DNA from 2 places in the Halalkalibacillus sediminis genome. Region 2 is predicted to be linked to the other one. Evidence: a T-box and tRNA genes for the amino acid it is inferred to sense, from the RefSeq annotation. Region 2 holds a T-box; the other holds one or more tRNA genes.
The links. The T-box of region 2 lies ahead of pheS (phenylalanine--tRNA ligase subunit alpha). A T-box ahead of a tRNA ligase gene usually reads a tRNA of that ligase, here a tRNA-Phe.
Positions count from the first base shown of each region.

Region 1: it encodes a tRNA-Phe, which carries the amino acid that the T-box ahead of pheS (phenylalanine--tRNA ligase subunit alpha) is inferred to sense. The anticodon was not compared.

Region 1 covers NZ_PJNH01000003.1:410,068-420,731, reverse strand. Annotated here, with positions in the region: gene CEY16_RS11850 (DHH family phosphoesterase) at 1-99, shown strand, start outside; gene rplI (50S ribosomal protein L9) at 96-542, shown strand; gene dnaB (replicative DNA helicase) at 571-1,932, shown strand; gene CEY16_RS11835 (adenylosuccinate synthase) at 2,152-3,438, shown strand; tRNA gene CEY16_RS11830 (tRNA-Asp) at 3,639-3,715, shown strand; tRNA gene CEY16_RS11825 (tRNA-Phe) at 3,906-3,981, shown strand; gene CEY16_RS11820 (peptidoglycan DD-metalloendopeptidase family protein) at 4,344-5,915, shown strand; gene yycF (response regulator YycF) at 6,153-6,860, shown strand; gene walK (cell wall metabolism sensor histidine kinase WalK) at 6,866-8,704, shown strand; gene CEY16_RS11805 (YycH family regulatory protein) at 8,704-10,041, shown strand; gene CEY16_RS11800 (two-component system regulatory protein YycI) at 10,044-10,664, shown strand, end outside.
Region 2 covers NZ_PJNH01000001.1:1,073,674-1,084,337, forward strand. Annotated here, with positions in the region: gene pheT (phenylalanine--tRNA ligase subunit beta) at 1-2,178, opposite strand, end outside; gene pheS (phenylalanine--tRNA ligase subunit alpha) at 2,194-3,228, opposite strand; T-box leader at 3,278-3,516, opposite strand; gene CEY16_RS05740 (TrmH family RNA methyltransferase) at 3,820-4,563, opposite strand; gene sspI (small acid-soluble spore protein SspI) at 4,838-5,050, shown strand; gene CEY16_RS05750 (M42 family metallopeptidase) at 5,111-6,196, opposite strand; gene CEY16_RS05755 (dUTP diphosphatase) at 6,267-6,755, opposite strand; gene CEY16_RS05760 (TVP38/TMEM64 family protein) at 6,791-7,369, opposite strand; gene CEY16_RS05765 (DUF1294 domain-containing protein) at 7,435-7,686, opposite strand; gene CEY16_RS05770 (NADP-dependent oxidoreductase) at 7,826-8,761, shown strand; gene rplT (50S ribosomal protein L20) at 8,943-9,299, opposite strand; gene rpmI (50S ribosomal protein L35) at 9,348-9,545, opposite strand; gene infC (translation initiation factor IF-3) at 9,581-10,087, opposite strand; ribosomal protein L20 leader region at 10,156-10,309, opposite strand; gene thrS (threonine--tRNA ligase) at 10,512-10,664, opposite strand, start outside.

The DNA.
Region 1 (10,664 bases), on a different contig from region 2:
AATGCGGCTACCCAATTAGAAGATACAACGATTGATCAAGTGGAAGAACAATTAAGAGATATCATTGAGGATTATTTAGAAGGGGGAGACAATTCATGAAAGTAATTTTCACTAAGGACGTTAAAGGTAAAGGGAAAAAAGGCGAAGTGAAGAATGTTTCCGAAGGCTATGCAAGAAACTACTTGCTTAAAAATAATTTAGCTGTCGAAGCTTCTGCAGGGAATATGAAGCAACTAGAGGGCGAACAAAGAAAAAAAGAAGAGGAGAAACAGGCAGAGTTAGATCGAGCAAAAGAACTTAAGAAGGAAATTGAAAATCTGACCGTTCAACTGACAGCGAAATCCGGAAAAGAAGGCCGACTGTTTGGTTCAATCACAAGCAAGCAAATTGCTGAAGAGTTGAAGAAGTCTCATAACATCAAAGTGGACAAGCGGAAAATCGAACTAGATGATCCTATCCGTTCTCTTGGTTATACAGATGTACCAGTAAAAATTCACAACGATGTGATTGCAACAATGAAGGTACATGTAAAAGAAGTTTAATCGTTCCAATCATAAAGGAGGACACGATGTGGCAGAATTTGAAAACGACCGAACCCCACCCCATAATATAGAGGCGGAACAGTCGGTTTTAGGGGCGGTTTTCTTAGAGCCGAACGCAATAGTTTCTGCTTCAGAAATCCTGGAAGCAGATGATTTTTATAGAATCAGTCACCAAAGATTATTCGAGACAATGGTCCGTTTAACAGATAAAGGTGAACCGATCGATCTAGTTACGATCACCACTGAGCTGAGTGATCTTCAAATATTGGATGAAGTAGGCGGGGTTTCTTACCTTACGGATATTGCGAACTCAGTGCCTACTGCAGCTAACATCGAATATTACGCGAGAATCGTCCAAGAAAAATCGATGCTCCGCAGAATCATTTCAGCTGCTACCAATATCGTTACTAACACATATGAAGAGAGTGAAGAGGTAGAAGATGTTTTAGATTATGCTGAGAAGACGATGCTTGATGTCTCTCAAAGTAAAACATCCAGTAAATTCCGTAATATCAAAGACGTCTTGATCAATGTTTACGATAACATTGAACAGCTGCATCACCATGATGAGGATGTAACAGGTGTACCTACAGGATATAAAGATTTAGATCATATTACCTCAGGCTTTCAGAAAAATGATTTGATTATCATTGCAGCCCGACCATCTGTAGGTAAGACGGCATTTGCGTTGAACATCTCTCAGAACGTGGCAGTGAATGCTCAAGAGAACGTAGCCATATTCAGCTTGGAGATGGGTGCAGAACAACTCGTCATGCGTATGCTATGTGCTGAAGGTAACATTGATGCACAAAGACTTAGAACGGGTAGTTTACAGTCAGAAGACTGGGGCAAACTGACGATGGCTATGGGTAGCTTGTCGGACGCTGGTATTTTTATTGATGATACACCAGGTGTAAAAGTGAATGAGATCCGTTCGAAATGCCGCCGTTTGAAACAAGAACAAGGCATTGGCATGGTTATGATCGACTATCTCCAACTAATACAGGGAAGCGGTAATAGTCGGGAAAATAGACAGCAAGAGGTATCAGAAATCTCTCGTCAGTTAAAAGCCCTGGCAAGGGAACTTGAAGTTCCTGTTGTTGCATTGTCTCAGTTGTCCCGTGGTGTGGAACAGAGACAAGATAAACGTCCAATGATGTCAGACTTACGTGAGTCCGGGAGTATCGAGCAGGACGCAGATATCATCGGATTCTTATACCGCGATGACTATTACGATGATGAATCTGAGAATGAGAATATTATCGAGATCATCATAGCTAAACAACGTAATGGACCTATAGGAACAGTAGAATTAGCCTTTGTGAAGGAATATAATAAGTTTGTTGATTTAGACAGGAGATACGGGGAAGCAGATGTACCGCCTGCTTAGCGATGATTGTCTAAGATTAAAGCCCGCTTAAAATAGCGGGTTTTTGTATGGATTTAATAAATTCTAACCAAGTTAAAAATCGTACAAATACATATATTTCTTATATAATGTTCGTTTTTTGCATTGAATAAATGGCTCAAGACTGGTAGTATATGAATGTATTTTGTTAATTGATAACAATGATAGTAAATAGATAGTGAATATATAGGAGGGTCAATCATGACGACCGCTGTAGTAGTTGGTACACAATGGGGAGACGAAGGTAAAGGTAAAATAACTGATTTCCTGGCTAAACAAGCAAAAGTGATTGCTAGATATCAAGGGGGAGACAATGCAGGACATACGATCCAATTCGATGGAGAAACCTATAAACTCCACCTTATTCCATCAGGCATTTTCAACCCAGACAAACTATGTATCTTAGGTAATGGAATGGTGATCAACCCGAAAGCGTTATTAAAAGAAATGGACTATATAAAGGGGCATGACTTGTCCATCGCCCACTTAAGAATCAGTGAAAGAGCTCAAGTAATCATGCCTTATCATATTGAGTTGGATCGTTTACAAGAAGAATCCAAAGGAAAAGATAAACAAATTGGAACGACCAAAAAAGGGATTGGCCCTGCTTATGCTGATAAAGTCAACCGCTTAGGAATTCGTATGGCGGATTTATTAGATGCTTCTGCTTTAAAAGAGAAAGTTACTCAACAAGTAGAAGAGAAAAACCTATGGCTCGAAAAATTGTACGGCGCTCAGCCATTATCCCCAGAGTCTATTTATCAAGATTATCTCGAATATGGCGAGAAGCTTGCTCCTTACATCACAGACACAGCGATGTTGTTAGAAGACTCGATCAACCAGAAAGAACATGTCCTATTTGAAGGGGCACAAGGAGTCATGTTAGATATCGATCATGGGACATATCCGTATGTGACTTCCTCTAATACTTCAGCTGCTGGTGTAGCTGTCGGTAGTGGAATCGGACCTAATAACATAGAGAAAGTCGTTGGAGTCTCTAAAGCTTACACAACTCGTGTGGGAGATGGACCATTCCCAACGGAGTTGAATGATGAAATCGGTGACAGAATAAGAGAAATCGGAAGAGAATACGGTACGACTACTGGAAGAGCCCGCAGAGTAGGGTGGTTTGATGCAGTGGTCGTCAACCACGCGAGACGTACAAGTGGAATGACAGATATCTCATTGAATTCGATTGATGTTTTGACAGGATTAAAGGAAGTCAAAATTTGTGTGGCTTATGAATATAATGGTGAGACATTCAAAGGTTATCCGGCAAGCCTAAATGTATTGAAGGAATGTAAACCAGTATATGAAACATTACCTGGGTGGGAGGAAGACCTTACGGAGGTTCGAACTTTCGAAGACTTGCCTATTAATGCACAGAAATATATTCAGAAAATCGAAGAACTGATCAATATCCCTGTCTCAATCTTTTCTGTAGGTCCAGATCGTGCACAAACAATTGTTCAAAACGAGATATATTAAGTAATCTGAGCAAAACAAAGCTATAGAAACTATATAATTCAGCCTCGAGTTCTATTATGAGCTCGAGGTTTTCTTATGTTTATCAATTCTAAGCAATAACCCATGAATGCCTGACTTTATTATAAAGGGGAATATTCAAAAAAAGCCTTGTCTTTCTATTTTAAATTGTGGTAAGATTAACGCTGTCCGATAAATTAGTTGGTCCGGTAGTTCAGTTGGTTAGAATGCCTGCCTGTCACGCAGGAGGTCGCGGGTTCGAGTCCCGTCCGGACCGCCATTTTTTATTACGGCGAACACACTACAATATTATAATTATTATGGCTCGGTAGCTAAGCGTTAACTTCAGTGAATAACATCAGAGTAGCTTTGCGAGGAGTGAAGGGCGCCACAGAGAAACTTGCAACACGACGAGCACAGGCAATGCAATTTAAGCCCGCTAAGTCTCACTACAATTTTATAATTATTATGGCTCGGTAGCTCAGTCGGTAGAGCAACGGACTGAAAATCCGTGTGTCGGCGGTTCGATTCCGTCCCGAGCCACCATTTCAAAATCACTCAGAATCTATTGTGGATTCTGATTTTTTTATGTAGAAATAACAGTTTATAGCCGCATAAGTGACGATATTAGAAGTGTTTCGACATGGTTTCGTGTTATGTTACAAAGTCGTTACAATTGCCTATAAAATTCAGACTAAAGGACTCAAAAAAGTTACTTTTTACACTAAAATCGCCTTTTCACCCGATAAAATAGGTAATTATTGTAAAATATTATACAAGTTCATTACAAAACTACTAGGATACTTTTCACATCAATAATAAATATGATAGATTATAGGAGTGTCATTAAAAAAATAAAAGAAAAATAGCTAAAAATATAAGGATAGCTCTAAATGGGGGAAAGATTCGTGAGAAATTTGTTGACTCGTTTTAGAGGTGGGCTTAACAAAGCAAAACAGACTTTGAATGGCTCTCTTTTGAAGAAAATAACTATAACTACAAGTGCAGGTGCAATTATTGCTTTTGGTTCGGTTTACGCTGAGTCCCTTGGCACTGATCTAGATAATGTTTACCACGTTTACCTAGATGATAAACATATCGGTACAGTAGAAAGTAAAGAAGAGATTCAAAGTTTTCTTGATCAACACAAAAAAGATGCAGAAGCTAACCATGAAGATATGAAACTAGTTTCTGAAAAAGATATCGATTTTGTAAAAGAAAAAGTTTTCGATACTGTAGATGAATCAGAATCAGTACTTAATACGTTAAATGATTCCATAGAATACCAGGTCGAAGCAATCGAGCTTAAGATGAACGGTCAATCTATTGGTTTTGTAAAAGATTTAGACCAAGCGAACAAAGCTCTGAACCAAATCATCAGTCAATATTTACCTGAGGAGTTGAAAAAAGAATATAACCTACTAAAAGATGTTGACCTTAACGAATCTGTAGAACTTTCAGAGTACCTTCCTTCTGATCTTGCAAAAATGGCTGTAAAAGCTGAGAGCTCAGATGATGAAACGAAGGAAGATGATAAAGAACAAGAAAACGAAACTGTTACACTAAATGATGGTTCTACTGTAATAGACGTATCAATTGAAGATAAAGTTACATTTTCAAAAGAAAAAGTTAATCCAACTCAATTACTTGAAACGGCTCAATTGGTTAAATTGATTGAACGAGGTACAGGTGAAGAGGTACATACCCCTCAACAAGATACTGATTTGAATCAAGTGGCAGGGAATTATGACTTATCAGTTGATGAGTTGGTTGAATTGAACCCTGATATAGAGGAAGAATCAATTGTTCAAGCTGGGCAATCAGTTAAAGTGACTTCTGAAAGCACTCCAATTGATGTAACTTATACTACACAACGAACTGAGGAAGAGTCATTAGATTTCGAGGAAGAAACAAAGAAATCTGATGAGATCTATGTAGGCGAAACAAAAGTTGAACAAGAAGGTTCAAAAGGTAAGAAAGTCATTACTTATGAAGTAGTAACTAAGAACAATGAAGTTCTTGAAGAGAATAAGGTTTCAGAAGAAGTAGTAGAAGAGCCGCAAAATAAAATAATCCTTGAAGGTACGAAGCCACTTCCTTCAGTAGGTTCTGGAAACTTCTCATGGCCTGCAGTCGGTGGTTACATTTCTAGTCACAAGGGACCTCGTTGGGGCTCTTACCATAAAGGAATGGATATTGCCGGAGTAACAAACCGTTCGATCCTAGCTGCAGATACTGGTGTTGTTGTTGAAGCTGGATGGGATAGTGGCGGTTATGGAAATAAAGTCGTCATTAATCATAAAAATGGTTTTACAACTCTATACGCGCATATGAGCTCTCTAAATGTTTCAGTCGGACAGAAAGTACAAAAAGGTGATAAAATCGGTGTAATGGGATCCACAGGTAATTCTACTGGTATTCACTTACACTATGAAATCCGTAAAAATGGATCATTAGTCAATCCAGCAAATTATCACTAAGAAGATAGATTAACCTCTAGCTCTCGCAGCTAGAGGTTTTATTATATCTTTTTTAAGAAAGCGTAAACGCTTTCTTTATCTCAGTTGAAGAGCTCCAACCTCTACGTTTCTAATCGGGCATTTGCGCTTTTCTTAAAATAGTTCACGAGTTCTTTCATCGAATGATAAGACATTTTTACATAATAAAGTTAAAATAGAAGTATTACATCATTTTTTCAATAAGGAAGGTGTCTTATAATGAAATACAAAGTGCTAGTTGTAGACGATGAAAAACCGATTGCAGACATATTACAGTTCAACCTTGAAAAAGAAGGATACGAAGTGATATGCGCCTATGATGGTGATGAAGCTATTCGTTTAACCCATAAGGAAGAGCCAGACCTCATATTATTAGACATCATGCTTCCTGAAAAAGATGGGATGGAAGTTTGTAGAGAAATAAGAAAAGATTATCAAATTCCTATCATCATGATTACAGCGAAAGATTCTGAAATAGACAAAGTGCTGGGTCTTGAATTAGGTGCAGATGATTACGTAACGAAGCCATTCAGTAATCGCGAAGTAGTCGCTAGAGTTAAGGCCAACTTGCGTAGAATCGGTAGCGATGAAGCGAGTGCTGGTGCCTCAGGTACACCAAATATTAAAATAGGAAGACTAGAGATCAACCGTGAAAATTATTCAGTGACTCGTGATGGTGAACCGATCGATTTGACTCACCGTGAGTTTGAGTTGCTTTTATACTTATCGAAACATATTGAACAAGTCATGACTCGTGAACATTTACTAGAAACAGTTTGGGGCTATGATTACTATGGTGATGTGAGAACCGTCGACGTTACCGTACGCAGATTACGCGAAAAAATCGAAGAGAACCCAAGCAACCCTACGTGGATTGTCACTCGGAGAGGAGTCGGCTACTACTTACGTAACCCTGAACAGGAGTAGATTCAATGAGTAAGTTTTGGGGATTTTTCAAATCCATTCAGATAAAATTTATCATCGTATATATTTTGCTCCTATTGATCGCTATTCAAGTGATTGGGGCTTATTTTGTCAATCAATTAGAGGGACAGCTTAGAGATAATTTCAATGAATCGATCAATGAACGGATTCAACTGCTTAGTTACAATTTGGAGCAAGCTTTTTTGACGGAAAGAGGAGAAGAAGCAAGTGAAGATACGCCCACGCTAGAAAACGATGTGCAGTCGATTATATATGATTTCGATTCAGAAGATATCACAGAGATTCAAGTAATCAATAGTAACGGACGAGTATTAGGCACGACGAACCAAGCCGATCTGATTAATGTTGGAAAAAGAACGACAGATCTGGGCATTCAGCGTGCTTTGACCGGTAATAGAGAACAAGATATTTACTATAATCCTCAAAATGGTCACAGAACATGGGTGATATCAGCCCCTATCCAAAATAATGGTCAAGAAACCGTTGGGGCGTTGAATATTGAAGCATCATTAGAAGGAGTCGATGGGCAGCTTGAGGACATCAACCGGATTTTTGCTAATGGTACGCTTCTTGCTATAACGGTCTCAGCTCTGTTAGGGATATTGGTAGCTAGAACCATTACCAAGCCTATTATGGAAATGAGAAGACAAGCGACCGTGATGGCTACTGGTGACTTTTCTAAAAAGGTTAATGTATATGGAAACGATGAGATTGGACAGCTTGCGGTGACGTTCAACGATCTGAACGATCAATTGCAATTAGCCCAAGCAACCACTGAAGGGGAACGGCGAAAACTTAGTCTAGTCCTATCCAATATGACAGATGGAGTCATCGCGACGGACCGTAGTGGCGATATTATCTTGATGAATGAGCCAGCTTCCAAACTGATCGGTAAAGATTATATCGAGGTGCAAGGTAAACCGATTCTGGACATACTAGGTATTAATGATAACGTTTCTGACTTATTTGAGGTGCGGGAAGCGAACAGCATCATCATTGATTACTCAGAAGAGGACGAGCAATTATTGCTGAAGGCGAACTTCTCTGTCATCCAAGATGAAAACAATGAGATGAATGGTTTCATTACAGTAATCAGTGATGTCACCGAGCAAGAGAAGGTGGAGCGCGAACGCCGAGAATTCGTGGCAAACGTTTCACACGAACTGAGAACGCCTCTGACGACTATGAAGAGTTATTTAGAAACGTTAACTGAAGGTGACACGTGGAAAGATGAGACGATCGCACCTAAGTTCTTGAATGTCACTCAAACGGAAACCGAGCGAATGATCCGATTAGTAAATGACCTTCTTCAGTTATCGAAAATGGATAATAAAGATTACCGATTGAATAAAGAACGCGTGGAATATATCCACTTCATCAATCATATCGTCGATCGCTTTGAGATGAATCTAAAAGAAGGATTGTCTATCGAAAGATATTTACCGAAAGGGGAATGTTATGTCTGGATTGACTCTGATAAGTTGACCCAGGTGTTGGATAACATTATTTCCAATGCGATAAAGTACTCTCCTGAAGGCGGTAAGATTAATGTAGAAGTCATTCAAGAAAACCATCGCCTGTTAACGCAGGTTTCTGATGAAGGTGTGGGTATTCCAGAAGACAATGTAGAAAAGATCTTCGACCGATTCTACCGAGTCGATAAAGCAAGATCCCGTCAGTTAGGTGGAACGGGTCTTGGTTTGGCGATCTCTAAAGAAATGATTGAAGCACATGATGGTAAAATATGGGCTAAGAGTAAAGAAAACAAAGGTACGACGATTACCTTCAGTTTACCGTTGATGCGTAAGAAGCGGGGGTCTAATTAGTGAATATAGAATATATAAAATCTGGTATTCTAACGATTCTAGTAGGGATGAGTTTATTACTTACTCTAGCTCTATGGACCTATCAACCCGCACATGAAAGTTTGAATGACACGAATTACATTGATGAGACAGTGATCGATGGTGAGGAAAAGACATTGACATCTTTACTCCAACCCTCTGAAATCATTGCGCATGATGGGAACAGCCATTCAAGTTTAGACGACCGAGAAGACGAACTAAGACTATTTGAAGAAATTAGAACGTGGCAAGTGACCCAAACGAACCCAGAGCCGCAGGTGAGGAATAGACAGCTTGCTATAGAGAATAGTTATACGGAAAATATTGAGATAAGATTTCCACTGGAAGTGCCAGAATCTTTTATCACACAGATGTTTTCTCTAGTAGATACTGACAGTACCTGGGATCAAACGTTTAATCGAATGTTTCTCTTCCTCTCTCAAAGTGAACAAACAGTGATTGTGAAATTCGTCTCTGATGAGCATGGTGAACAAATTACAGGTCAGATCGAGTCACGCAGTGCATTTGATAGAATTGATGAAGTGATTAATCAAAACTCGAATATACCTCTTTCCCAGGTAACCTTAGAAAACGGAAAGAAATTATATTTAACAACAGAAGAAAAGAACGTGGATAGTTACTTACTATTAACCCGAGAAATCGATATCGACCCTATGATCAACTTGTTATTCAGCAATCCAGATTTAGTGAGTAGACAAGGAACAATCAACAGAGATGGCGGTACGGTGTATTATAATGACGGAACCCGTAGAATAGAAACTACGACAGTCTTCCGGGATGATCGAGTGATGGAGTATGTGAATCCTCTTTCTTCACAATCAAATACACTCTCTCGCTCAGAATTAATCAGACAAAGTTTACAAAACACCAATGATTATAAAGGTTGGACGGATGATTACCAAGTAGATGAAATCACTGAGTCCATGAATAGGATCCGTTACCGAATGTATTATAATGAATTACCTGTTTTCGAAACACAAGGTAATGCAACCATGATCGAAGAAGAATGGGAAAATAATGAATTACACATTTTGAAAAGACCACTGTTCAAAACAGAGAGACAAATCGAGCCTAGTTCAGTTACTGTCGAACCAGCTGAGGAAGTCTATGAGTTTTTGAGACAAATCGAAGATAAGATCTCGATGGGGCCTGTTCAAAACATTCGTTTGGGCTACCAATTGAATACAAACAACGAAAACGTACTTGAATTAGAACCTGAGTGGCACATCAATTATAATGGTAGGTGGCGTCCGTTCAGCTTTTTCGAGGAAATTTATTCGGGCAGAGAGGTGGAATAAAGATGCAATGGGGACAAATTAAATCAATTTTCATCATCAGCTTCCTTATTCTCAACTTCTTTCTGCTCCAACAGTTTTTAGAAAAAATGAATGAATCGGACTTAGATACACTTGCCCAGTCGACATTTCAGGATCGGTTAGATGCTCTAGACATTGAACTTGGAGAACTACCAGAAAGCGGCCAAACGGCAACTTATGTTGCGGCGGAAAGATATCAGTGGTCAGAAGAAGATTTCGAGCAACTAGATGGGTTTGAAAATCAAGAGACCCTTCCACTGTCTAATAATGAAATTTTATTAAGTGAATTTAATGAGCCGATCGACTTGGATCTAGAAAACAATTTCGACCAATCGGTCTCGGATATAAAAAGCAACATCATCCAAGGTGATAATTATCAATTCTGGCGTCATTATGAAGAGGAAAATGTATTGCTATTTTTCCAACAACAGAATGACCGACTCGTTTATTTTAACGAATATGGTTTGTTAGCGGTCGTTCTCAATGATGAAGGACAAGCCATCCAGTATGGGCAAACGTTATTAGGTGAGCTCGAGAACCAAAGTGAAGAACAAACCGTCATCGATCCTATGAGTGCCGTAGAAGTGATTTATAACAACAATGCG
Region 2 (10,664 bases):
GAAAGCCAAATCCTGTGCGATTGCAGGATACTTCGTGATTGCTTCATAAAAATCATGATCATTAACCTGTTCTAATACTGCATCAAGATCTACGTCAAACACATAAGTTTCTTGAAGATCATATTCTTTTTGAACAGTTGGATGTAACTGACCAACATAACCTATGTTTCGTTCATCTAGTTTAATCACTGCTGTTCGACCTGGATGCATTCCTTCAAGTTCAGCTTTCTCGAAAGTAACAGACTCTTCTAGTAAGTAGTCGAATAATCCTTCCAAGATTCCTTTCATTACATAGAAGTCCACTGCTTTTTTATCTGCTTGCCAAGCATGATTTTCCCATAGACCGGTCACTACTGAAGATAGTCTAGCTTTTTCTTCAGGTTGTTGTGTATCTTGGAGTGAACGTACGTAAACTGGACCTACTTCATATAAGCCGACATTATATTGATTTCGAGCTACGTTGTATTGAACACTAGCCAGCATTTCAGGTAGTGCACTTAAACGTAAATGACTATGCAAGTCTGTCATCGGCATAGCGAGCCCAACTGGTTGAGGATTCAACTGTTTGATTTCTGGACTTACAAATCGTGTCGAGCGATCCTCTGTAGTCAGCGAGTATGTTACAGCTTCATTCAACCCAGCTTTTTGCATATATTCATGTACTTCTCTTAATAACTTCTGTCGTTTAGTCAAACCGCCTTTGTTCATCTCTCCAAGCGGCAACGTATAAGGGATATTGTCATAACCATACAGACGAGCAATTTCTTCAACCATATCCTCTTTGATCGTCATCTCATTTCGGCGACCAGGGATAGTTACAACAAAATTACCACCGTTCTCTTCATACTCTAAACGTAAACGTTCTAGAATATTTTTCATCTGGTCCAACGGGATATCTGCACCGATACGGTCCACCATCTCTTGATGATTGAAACTGATTTCGGCAGGGGTCCATTCAGTTGAACCAGCTTCTACCATAGATTCACCTAGTACTGTTCCACTACCTAATTCAGCAAGTAATTGAACCGCACGCATAGCAGCTTCTTTAACACGGGTGATGTCGAGACCTTTTTCGAAACGGACACTTGCTTCACTACGTATACCATGATCTTTTGAAGCACGGCGTACCGTTTGGGGATCGAAATAAGCCGCTTCTAATAAAATTGTGTTCGTGTCTTCTTGAACTTCTGATTCTTCGCCACCCATTACTCCAGCGATTGCGTGCGCTTTCTCTCCGTTAGTGATGACGAGCTGATCAGCTTTCAACGTGCGCTCCTCTCCATCGAGGGTCACAATCGTTTCACCTTCTTTAGCAGCACGAGTGACCACTTTATCTGACCCGAAACGATCGAAATCAAACGCGTGTAAAGGCTGACCATATTCAAGCAATACATAGTTCGTAACGTCGACAACATTGTTGATTGGACGGATGCCTGCACTGATCAAACGGTTTTGAAGCCATAGTGGTGAATCGTGTACTGTTATATCCTTAATAATCCATGCTCCGTAATAAGGATTCATTTCTTTGTCTTCAATTGAAACTGAAACATGGTCACTAGATGGTTCTTCAGATATCTGCACAGTTGTATCTGGTAGCTCAATATTACGATCATAAATTGCAGCAGTTTCGTATGCCATCCCTAGCATACTTAAACAATCCGCGCGGTTAGGTGTTAATTCAAACTCGATAACCGTGTCATCCAGGTTCAATAGAGGACATGCTGGCTCTCCAGGAGTAACCTCTTCTTCAATTACATATATTCCGTCTTGGTACTTCTCAGGGACGAACTTTTCATCCATTCCAAGCTCTTGCAGAGAACAAATCATTCCTTCTGATGGCTCTCCACGTAGCTTAGCTTTCTTGATTTTCATACCTCCTGGCAAACGAGCGCCAGGCTTTGCAACTATGACATGTTGGCCAGCCGCTACATTAGGTGCCCCACAAATGATTTGTGAAGTTTCTTCGCCCGTATTGACCTGGCAGACATTCAATTTGTCCGCATTAGGATGTTGTTCACATTTTTCAACATAACCAACGACGATTTGATCGTTGTCCAGTTGTGGAGGAATGACCTGTTCGACTTCTACTCCACTTTTCGTAATTTTTTCAGCTAATTCTTCTGAATCAAGGTCATCAATTTTTACATATTGATTTAACCATTTTAAAGATACTAACATTGTCTCATTCCTCCTTTATACTCTGTGAAATTGTTTTAAGAATCGGACATCATTCGTGTAGAAATGACGGATATCTTCAATACCGTATTTCAACATGGCAATTCGTTCAGGCCCCATTCCGAAAGCGAAACCTGTATATTTGTCCGGATCGAATCCAGCCATCTCTAGAACGTTCGGATGGACCATTCCTGCACCAAGAATTTCAATCCAGCCTGACCCTTTACATACGGAACAACCTTCTCCGCCGCAAACCTTGCATGAAATATCCATCTCGACAGAAGGTTCAGTAAACGGGAAGTAACTTGGACGCAAGCGGATTTTACGATCTTCACCGAAAAGATGCTTCGCTAGCACATTCAATGTCCCTTTTAAGTCACTCATGCGAATTTTTTCATCAACATACAGTCCTTCAATTTGTGTGAACTGGTGCGAGTGTGTTGCATCATCCGTGTCACGACGGTAAACTTTTCCAGGACAAATGATTTTGACCGGACCGCGACCTTCGTGTCTGTTCATCGTACGTGCTTGAACAGGTGATGTATGTGTACGCATTAATAATTCTTCGGTAATATAAAAAGTATCCTGCATATCTCTTGCCGGGTGACCTTTAGGTAGGTTTAGAGCTTCAAAGTTGTAATAATCCGTCTCAACTTCTGGACCCTCAGCCACTTCATACCCCATACTGGTGAAAAGGTCTTCGATATCACGAATAACATCCATCAAAAGATGCGATCCACCAGCTTGAACAGGTTTACCAGGAAGTGTTACGTCAATCGCTTCTTCCCTCAATTGTTTTTCGATTTGTTCATTTTCAAGTTGTTCAGATTTTGAATCAAGTGCTTCTGTGAGCGTGTCTCTAACTTCATTTGCTAGTTGACCAATCACTGGACGTTCCTCTTTAGACAGTTTACCCATCCCTTTAAGAACATCTGTAATTTGGCCCTTCTTACCAAGATAGTAAACGCGTACATCCTGGAGAGCTTTCGTGTCATCAGCAGCTTGAATTTTCTCAAGTGCTTCCTGCTTTAATTCTTGTAATCGCTCTTTCACGACTTGTTCCTCCTTTATATATGACAAAATAAAAAAACTCCTCCCATAAAATAGGGACGAGTTTGCATTCCGTGTTACCACCCTGGTTGAACAGTCACGAGACTGCACCACTTCATTCAAATAACGGATTGATCTTATCCGGGCTACCTTTACTCTTTGTGAGAGGTCCAAGCGCCAGCTCCTGAGTGAAATTCAGTTCTAATCCGAATAAAGACACTTTCAGTCAAGGTATCTCTTCCCTGCAAACGGATTTGGTAGGAACTTACTAGGCTCATTCATAGCTTTTTCGATTCATTTGTTCTCAATGTATTATAGAAAAAAATCCGGTATTGCGCAAGTTTTTATTTAGAAAAGCTCAAGCGCCCTCTTATCAACGTATCAATTGGAGAAGAGTATCAGAAATAAAGGAAACACCGTGAGTTAGCGAACGGATGTTGACTTATTGACTGATCCTCTTTGAAATTGACTAGTTGATGGGCGTTTGGGTTAGACAAGTTTTTATTTAGAAAGGCTCAAGCGCCTACATTGAAACGTAGTGATTCGAGCTAGACAATTATATGCCACTCTTTTCACACATGTTTAAAAAGCCTTTCAATCCGTTGAAAAATGATACAGCATAATACTTGTAGCTACTCCCACATTCAACGATTCACTTTCGTCTTGGATGGGAATGAACACTTTTTGATCGACTTGAGATAAGATGTCATCTTGAATTCCACTCCCCTCATTTCCTACCACAATAGCGAAACGATCAGTTTTGTGGAGTTCCGATAGAGGCGTCGCTTCACGATCCAAAGCACTTCCGTATACAGGTATATCTTTAGTCTGAAGTTGTGTAACCCATTCATTTAAATCTCCTCGAACCACCGGTAGATGAAAAAATGCTCCTTGGGTTGATCTAAGAACCTTTTCATTAAAAAGATCTACTGAACCTTTACCAAGAATGACTGCATCGATTCCGAAAGCCAGGGCACTACGAATGATTGTTCCAACGTTTCCTGGATCTTGTACACCGTCTAATAACAGAAGCTTCTCATGGTTGAAATCAGTCATGTCTTTCTGTCGAACAACCGCGATAATCCCCTGAGGTGTTTCCGTCTGTGATATTTCAGAAAATATCTTTTTAGAAACTAATGTGACTGGCACGTGACGCCAATGTTCAGGAATATCGATATTTTCTGTGCGGATGATATTTTCCACATGCCACTCGCTCTGCATCGCTTCTTCTACAAGATGCCACCCTTCGACTAAAAAGAGTTGCTCTTCTTCTCGATATTTCTTTTTATGAAGTTTCTTCCATTGCTTTATATGTTGGTTTTGATTCGATTCAATCATTGGAGTCCCTCACTCTTTTTTTAGACTCTGTTAATACTCATTGTTGATATTTATCGTTGTTTTAGAAAAATGGCGAGACTCCTGCGGGAAAAGCAACAGTTGAAGACCCCGCAGAAAGCGTAGCTTTCGAGGAGGCTGAGGCGTTGTCCGCGGAAAGCGAGCTATTTTTCTGTATCGACAACAAACTTTAAACAAAGTCTTTTTTTAAGTTAATCATACATAGTCTTCCTTCAATTGGTCAAACTAGAATCAAAATGCATATGAGGTGGTTTAAATGGATTTAAATTTACGTCAAGCAATTAGAAGTAATGTTGCAGGAAATAACGAAGAACAACTTGAGGCAACAATCATTGATGCGATCCAAAGTGGTGAAGAAAAGATGCTTCCAGGCTTAGGTGTGCTTTTTGAAATGATATGGGAGCAAGCTTCTGAAGAAGATAAAGATCAGATGCTAAACATGTTGCACGAAGAAGTTCAAAAGTTATAGATTTGGTACACCCCATTATTGGAAAAAGCCTTCGGAACAGTATCCGAAGGCTTTAATTATTTAGCTAAATGTTAACTTTTCAACTGTTTCACGGTCTAAACGCTTGATTACTTCAACCACTAATTTAACAGTGTTTTCGAAGTCATCACGGTGTAGCATAGCAGCGTGGGAGTGGATGTAACGAGTTGGAACAGTGATTGATAACGAAGGTACACCATTCGCTGTCAGGTGGATGTTACCTGAATCAGTTCCGCCTCCTGGCATCGATTCATATTGATATGGGATGCTTAATTCATCTGCTACGTCTAATACAAAATCACGGACACCTTTATGAGAAACCATCGACGCATCATAAAGGACGATCTGAGGTCCTTCACCCATCTTACTTGCTGCATCTTTATCAGCAACTCCTGGCATATCACCAGCAATACCTACGTCAACACCGAAACCGATATCTGGTTGCACCGCATGAGCTGAAGTACGAGCTCCACGCAATCCGATTTCTTCTTGAACTGTACCGACACCATATACCGTGTTAGGGTGACTCTGACCTTGAAGCTGCTTCAATACATCGATTGCGATTGCACAGCCAATACGGTTATCCCATGCTTTTGCTAGTAATAATTTTTCATTATTCATCACCGTGAAATCAAAGTAAGGAACAACAGAATCTCCTGGACGGACTCCGAATTCTGCCGCTTCTTCTTTGCTAGAAGCTCCGATATCAATGAACATATCTTTGATTTCAACTGGTTTCTTACGTGCTTCCGGAGACAAAATATGTGGAGGCTTCGATCCGATTACCCCAGTCACATCCCCTTTGCGTGTCATTAGAGTCACACGCTGAGCAAGCATGACTTGGTTCCACCAGCCACCGACTGTCTGAAAATACACAAATCCATTATCATCAATTCGAGTTACCATAAAGCCAACTTCATCCAAGTGACCAGCAACCATTACTCTTGGTCCATCCGCATCGCCAACTTTTTTCGCGATTAAACTTCCCAAACCATCGGTTGTCACCTCATCTGCATGAGGAGCTATGTACTTTTTCATTACCTCACGAGGTTCTTTTTCATTTCCAGGGATCCCTTTTGCGTCTGTAAGATCCTTTAGCATCGTTAATGTTTCATCTAATTTTGCCATTTGAATTCCTCCTTTTGGTATCGTTTACACAATTGATATTATAACTTTATTACGGAAAATTCACAAAAGTTTAATATCCTGAATGCTGCCTTTCATGATTTACTTGGTTTTTCTCCGCATAAGCTTTCATAATATTTTGTTCAGAAAAGTCAAGAATATAACCAAGTGAGAGATAAGTCGCCATCATATCCTGATAACCCTTACTTGTGGGATTATTTTTAAAAGAATAAATCGTTTCATATACGTTATGAAAAGCTTCTGTCAAATCAGTAAACGACTTCTTTGAGTACTGGCCAGGATCGAATCGAAAATTAAAGTCCAACCCTAAAGAAAGAATGAAGTGAAAACCATCTACATACTCTTCTAGAATGACTTCGCGTTTATTCGGTCCTTTCTTACTCCAATACTTAAAACATCTAGTTTCGTTGGCAAGTTCGCTGATTTCAACGACGAGCGCCAACGTTTTTTCTGAAATAACATCCTCACGATTCTGCGGAATGTTAGAAAGAATTTTTTCGTCTAACTCAGTTTGCATCTCATAAAGCTCGTCCCATTTCATCGAATCACCCTCCTTCGCCTATTATAACATCGGATTTATTTTTGTAGGTCAGGTTGAAAAAAATCTTCCCATTTCATGATGATTTCTTTTTTTCGGATGACATAAAAAAGTATCAGAATAGCAGCTAATAGGATGAGAGCGTATTCGATTTGTAAAGATTGGAACCATTGACCAAACGAAGTATATACCACAGCCAAAGGGAGGTTACTTACCAATGAAGCCTTGGCGTATTCTTTGAAGTTACGTGTCATTTCAATGATGCATAATGAGATCAAGTGAAAGTGAATGAATGGAATGATGCGTAAAAGCATTACTTGCGGCAAATTGAATGCCTGGTGCTTCCCGAAAATCTTCTCACGCATACGGTTGAATCGTTCGAATAAGTCAGGCATTTGTTTGATAAAAAAATAGAAAATAAGACTAGAGAGTGTAACCCCTATAAAAGAATAGATAGACCCGAATGTCATACCGAACATCAGACCGCCAGCAATACAAATAAATCCGACCGGGATAAAAAGGAACGGTCGGATAATATGAAAAAAGATAAATAATACTGGCGCGAAGTAAGGCGTTGTGTCCGCTGAACTATTCACCCATGTCATGACCTGCTCCATTTACAAACCCCTTCCGCTCGTCTTTCTAGATGTATATGACAAGAGACGAGCTATTATGACAGAGGTCAGAGCAGAAAAATCATCCAGATGATTGTGAGAATAGGTAGGCCGTATTTGAATTGTATGTGCTTCGTCTTATGGCGGAAGACCATCATTCCAAGCCACATTCCAGGAGCACCTCCAGAAATTGCTACCGCCCACAAGGTGCCTTCAGAAATACGCCATTGATGACGTTCTGCTTTACGTTTGTCGCGCCACATCATGATGAATCCTACGATGCTTGCGAAAAATACTAGAGAGAATAAATATATGTACATGATCTCACCTGTTTTCTAATAAATTCTATGGACTATTGTAGCATATCCTTTTTCTGTGAGCTGAATATTTTTTTAACGAGAGGTCAACACTTATAATTGCAGATGTGTTACGAAATCACATCATAAGAGGGTGAGAACAATGAAAGCAATCGTAATTGAACAATACGGTGGAAGAGATGAATTAAAAGAAGTAGAAATGGAACAACCCACACCAGCGGAAGGTCAGGTTGTCGTGAAGCAAAAGGCAAGTTCGATTAACCCGATTGACTGGAAGCTGCGTGAAGGATATTTACAGTCGATGGTACCTTTTGATTTCCCAATCATACTAGGATGGGACTCTGCAGGTATCATTGAAGAAGTTGCTGACGACGTTAAAGATTTCAAAGTGGGAGACGAGGTATTTGCACGTCCTGAACTGACCAATAAAGGAACGTATGCAGAGTATACCACAATTGATGCACACCTACTTGCGAAGAAACCTAATAATATAAGTTTCCAAGAGGCTGCCTCTGTTCCATTAACTGCGATGTCAGCGTGGCAATCTCTTTACGACTTCGGCAACATCCAAGAAGGAGACCGGGTCTTAATTCATGCTGGAGCTGGCGGTGTCGGAACTATGGCTATCCAATTAGCCAAAAATACTGGGGCTTATGTCGCAACCACAGCTAGCACGAAAAATGTAGAATTTTTAAAGTCATTAGGTGCAGATGAAGTTATTGATTATACTAAACAAAACTTTGATGAAGAGCTAACTAATTTTGATTTTGTGCTAGATACGCTCGGTGGAGATATTCAAGAAAAAAGTTATGAAGTATTAAAAGATGGTGGTGCATTAGCATCGCTTGCGGCACCTCCAGATGAAGATCTTGCATCCAAGAAAAATGTAAAAGCTGGTTTCGTATGGTTAGAGCCAAAAGGGGAACAGTTGAATAAAATTGCTAAATTATTAGCAGATGAAAAGGTTAAACCAGTCGTGGGACATTATTTCCCTCTATCAGAAGAAGGAATAAAAGAAGCGCATGCACTCAGTGAAACTCAACACGCAAAAGGAAAAATCGTAATCGAAATAGCATAATAAATGAATTCCATGTTCCTAATTAGAGGAGCATGGAATTTTTTATGTTCAATTTAATTCCTTCGATCTATAAAAGCACAATGTAACCTCTTTTTGACGTAGACTTCTCCTCTCTATCTCAACACCTTTTTCAAAAACAAAAAAACTCTCCCCGCCGTCGGAAAGAGTTTTTAAACTAAAATTATTTCAATGCTGATTTTGCTTGGTCGGCAATTGCTGTGAATGCTTGTTCATCATTTACAGCTAATTCAGCTAGCATTTTACGGTTAACGTCAACACCAGCAAGTTTCAAACCGTGCATTAGACGGCTGTAAGAAAGATCGTTCATACGAGCTGCAGCGTTGATACGTGCGATCCATAATTTACGGAATTCACGTTTCTTTTGTCTGCGGTCACGGTATGCATACTGACCTGACTTCATTACCTGCTGTTTTGCTGTTTTAAATAAAGTTCTTTTCGAACCATAATAACCTTTTGCTAATTTCAATATGCGTTTACGTCTTTTACGCGTAACTGTTCCACCTTTAACACGTGGCATTGGAATCCCTCCTAAATAAACTCGATGTTATGAAAAGTAAGCTCTAGCTTACTTGTATGGTAATAACTTCTTCAAACGACCTTCATCACCTTTAGAAACTAAACCAGATTTGCTTAAGCGACGCTTTTGCTTCTGAGTTTTGTTTCTGAATAAGTGACTAGTGAATGCGTGTGAACGCTTGTATTTTCCAGTTCCAGTTTTGCTGAAACGCTTCTGAGAACCTTTGTGCGTTTTCATTTTAGGCATAATAATTTCCTCCTCTAATGATTTTATTCTTCCGATTACTGCTTTTCATTCTTTGGAGCAAGCATTAAGAACATGCTACGGCCTTCCATCTTCGGTTTTGATTCGATGTCTGCCAAGTCTTTGCAGTTGTCCGCAAAACGATCAAGGACTTTTTTACCGAGATCCTTGTGTGTAATCGCACGTCCACGGAAACGAACAGAAACTTTGACTTTATCACCTTTAGTGAGAAATTTATGAGCATTACGCAATTTCGTATTAAAGTCATGTTCTTCGATTACTGGCGTCAGACGCACCTCTTTAACATTGATGATCTTCTGTTTTTTGCGTGCTTCTTTCTCTTTCTTCTGCTGCTCAAAACGATATTTACCGTAATCCATGATACGAGCAACAGGCGGTTTAGCTGTCGGAGCAACCAGAACTAAGTCTAGATTTGCATTTTCAGCAATATCCAATGCTTCGCTCTTTGTTTTTACTCCCAACTGATCGCCATTCGAATCAATTAGTCGAACTTCTTTAGCACGAATGCTTTCATTCACATTCATATCTTTGCTAATAGTGAGCCACCTCCACGAATTTCTTAAAAAATTAAGGCATTATCGACAAGATTTTTTACATAAAAAAAGTGTCGGTACACAGACGGCACCCACACGACATTTCGTTCATCATACGCACTACAATAGTGCGAAACTAATTAGAAAAATGCGAGACCTGCCAACTGCTTCATGCGCCGATCAGGTGAGAAGCGGGTGCTTCTACTTGTCATTAATAAGCCTTATTCAATTACCTTACCTAGTATATAAGGCAATCCTTTGATTGTCAAGAAAAAATTGGGCAGCCACGCTCCATGCGTAACGACCCAACAATTATAAATGTGATTACTAGCTTCGTCAAGCTCAACACGCACAGTCTTAATTATAACCTAAACACCGAATCCTTGCCCAACGGTTACTATTTCAACTTTCTCAGCTATTTCAAATTACGATTGCTGATTTCTTTGGCGATATCTACTGCGAATTTTTCTAATGATACAGTCTCACTGTCTTGTTCTCCATATTTGCGGACATTAACCGCTTCATCGTTCATTTCGTTGTCACCTAGAACAAGTGAATAAGGTATCTT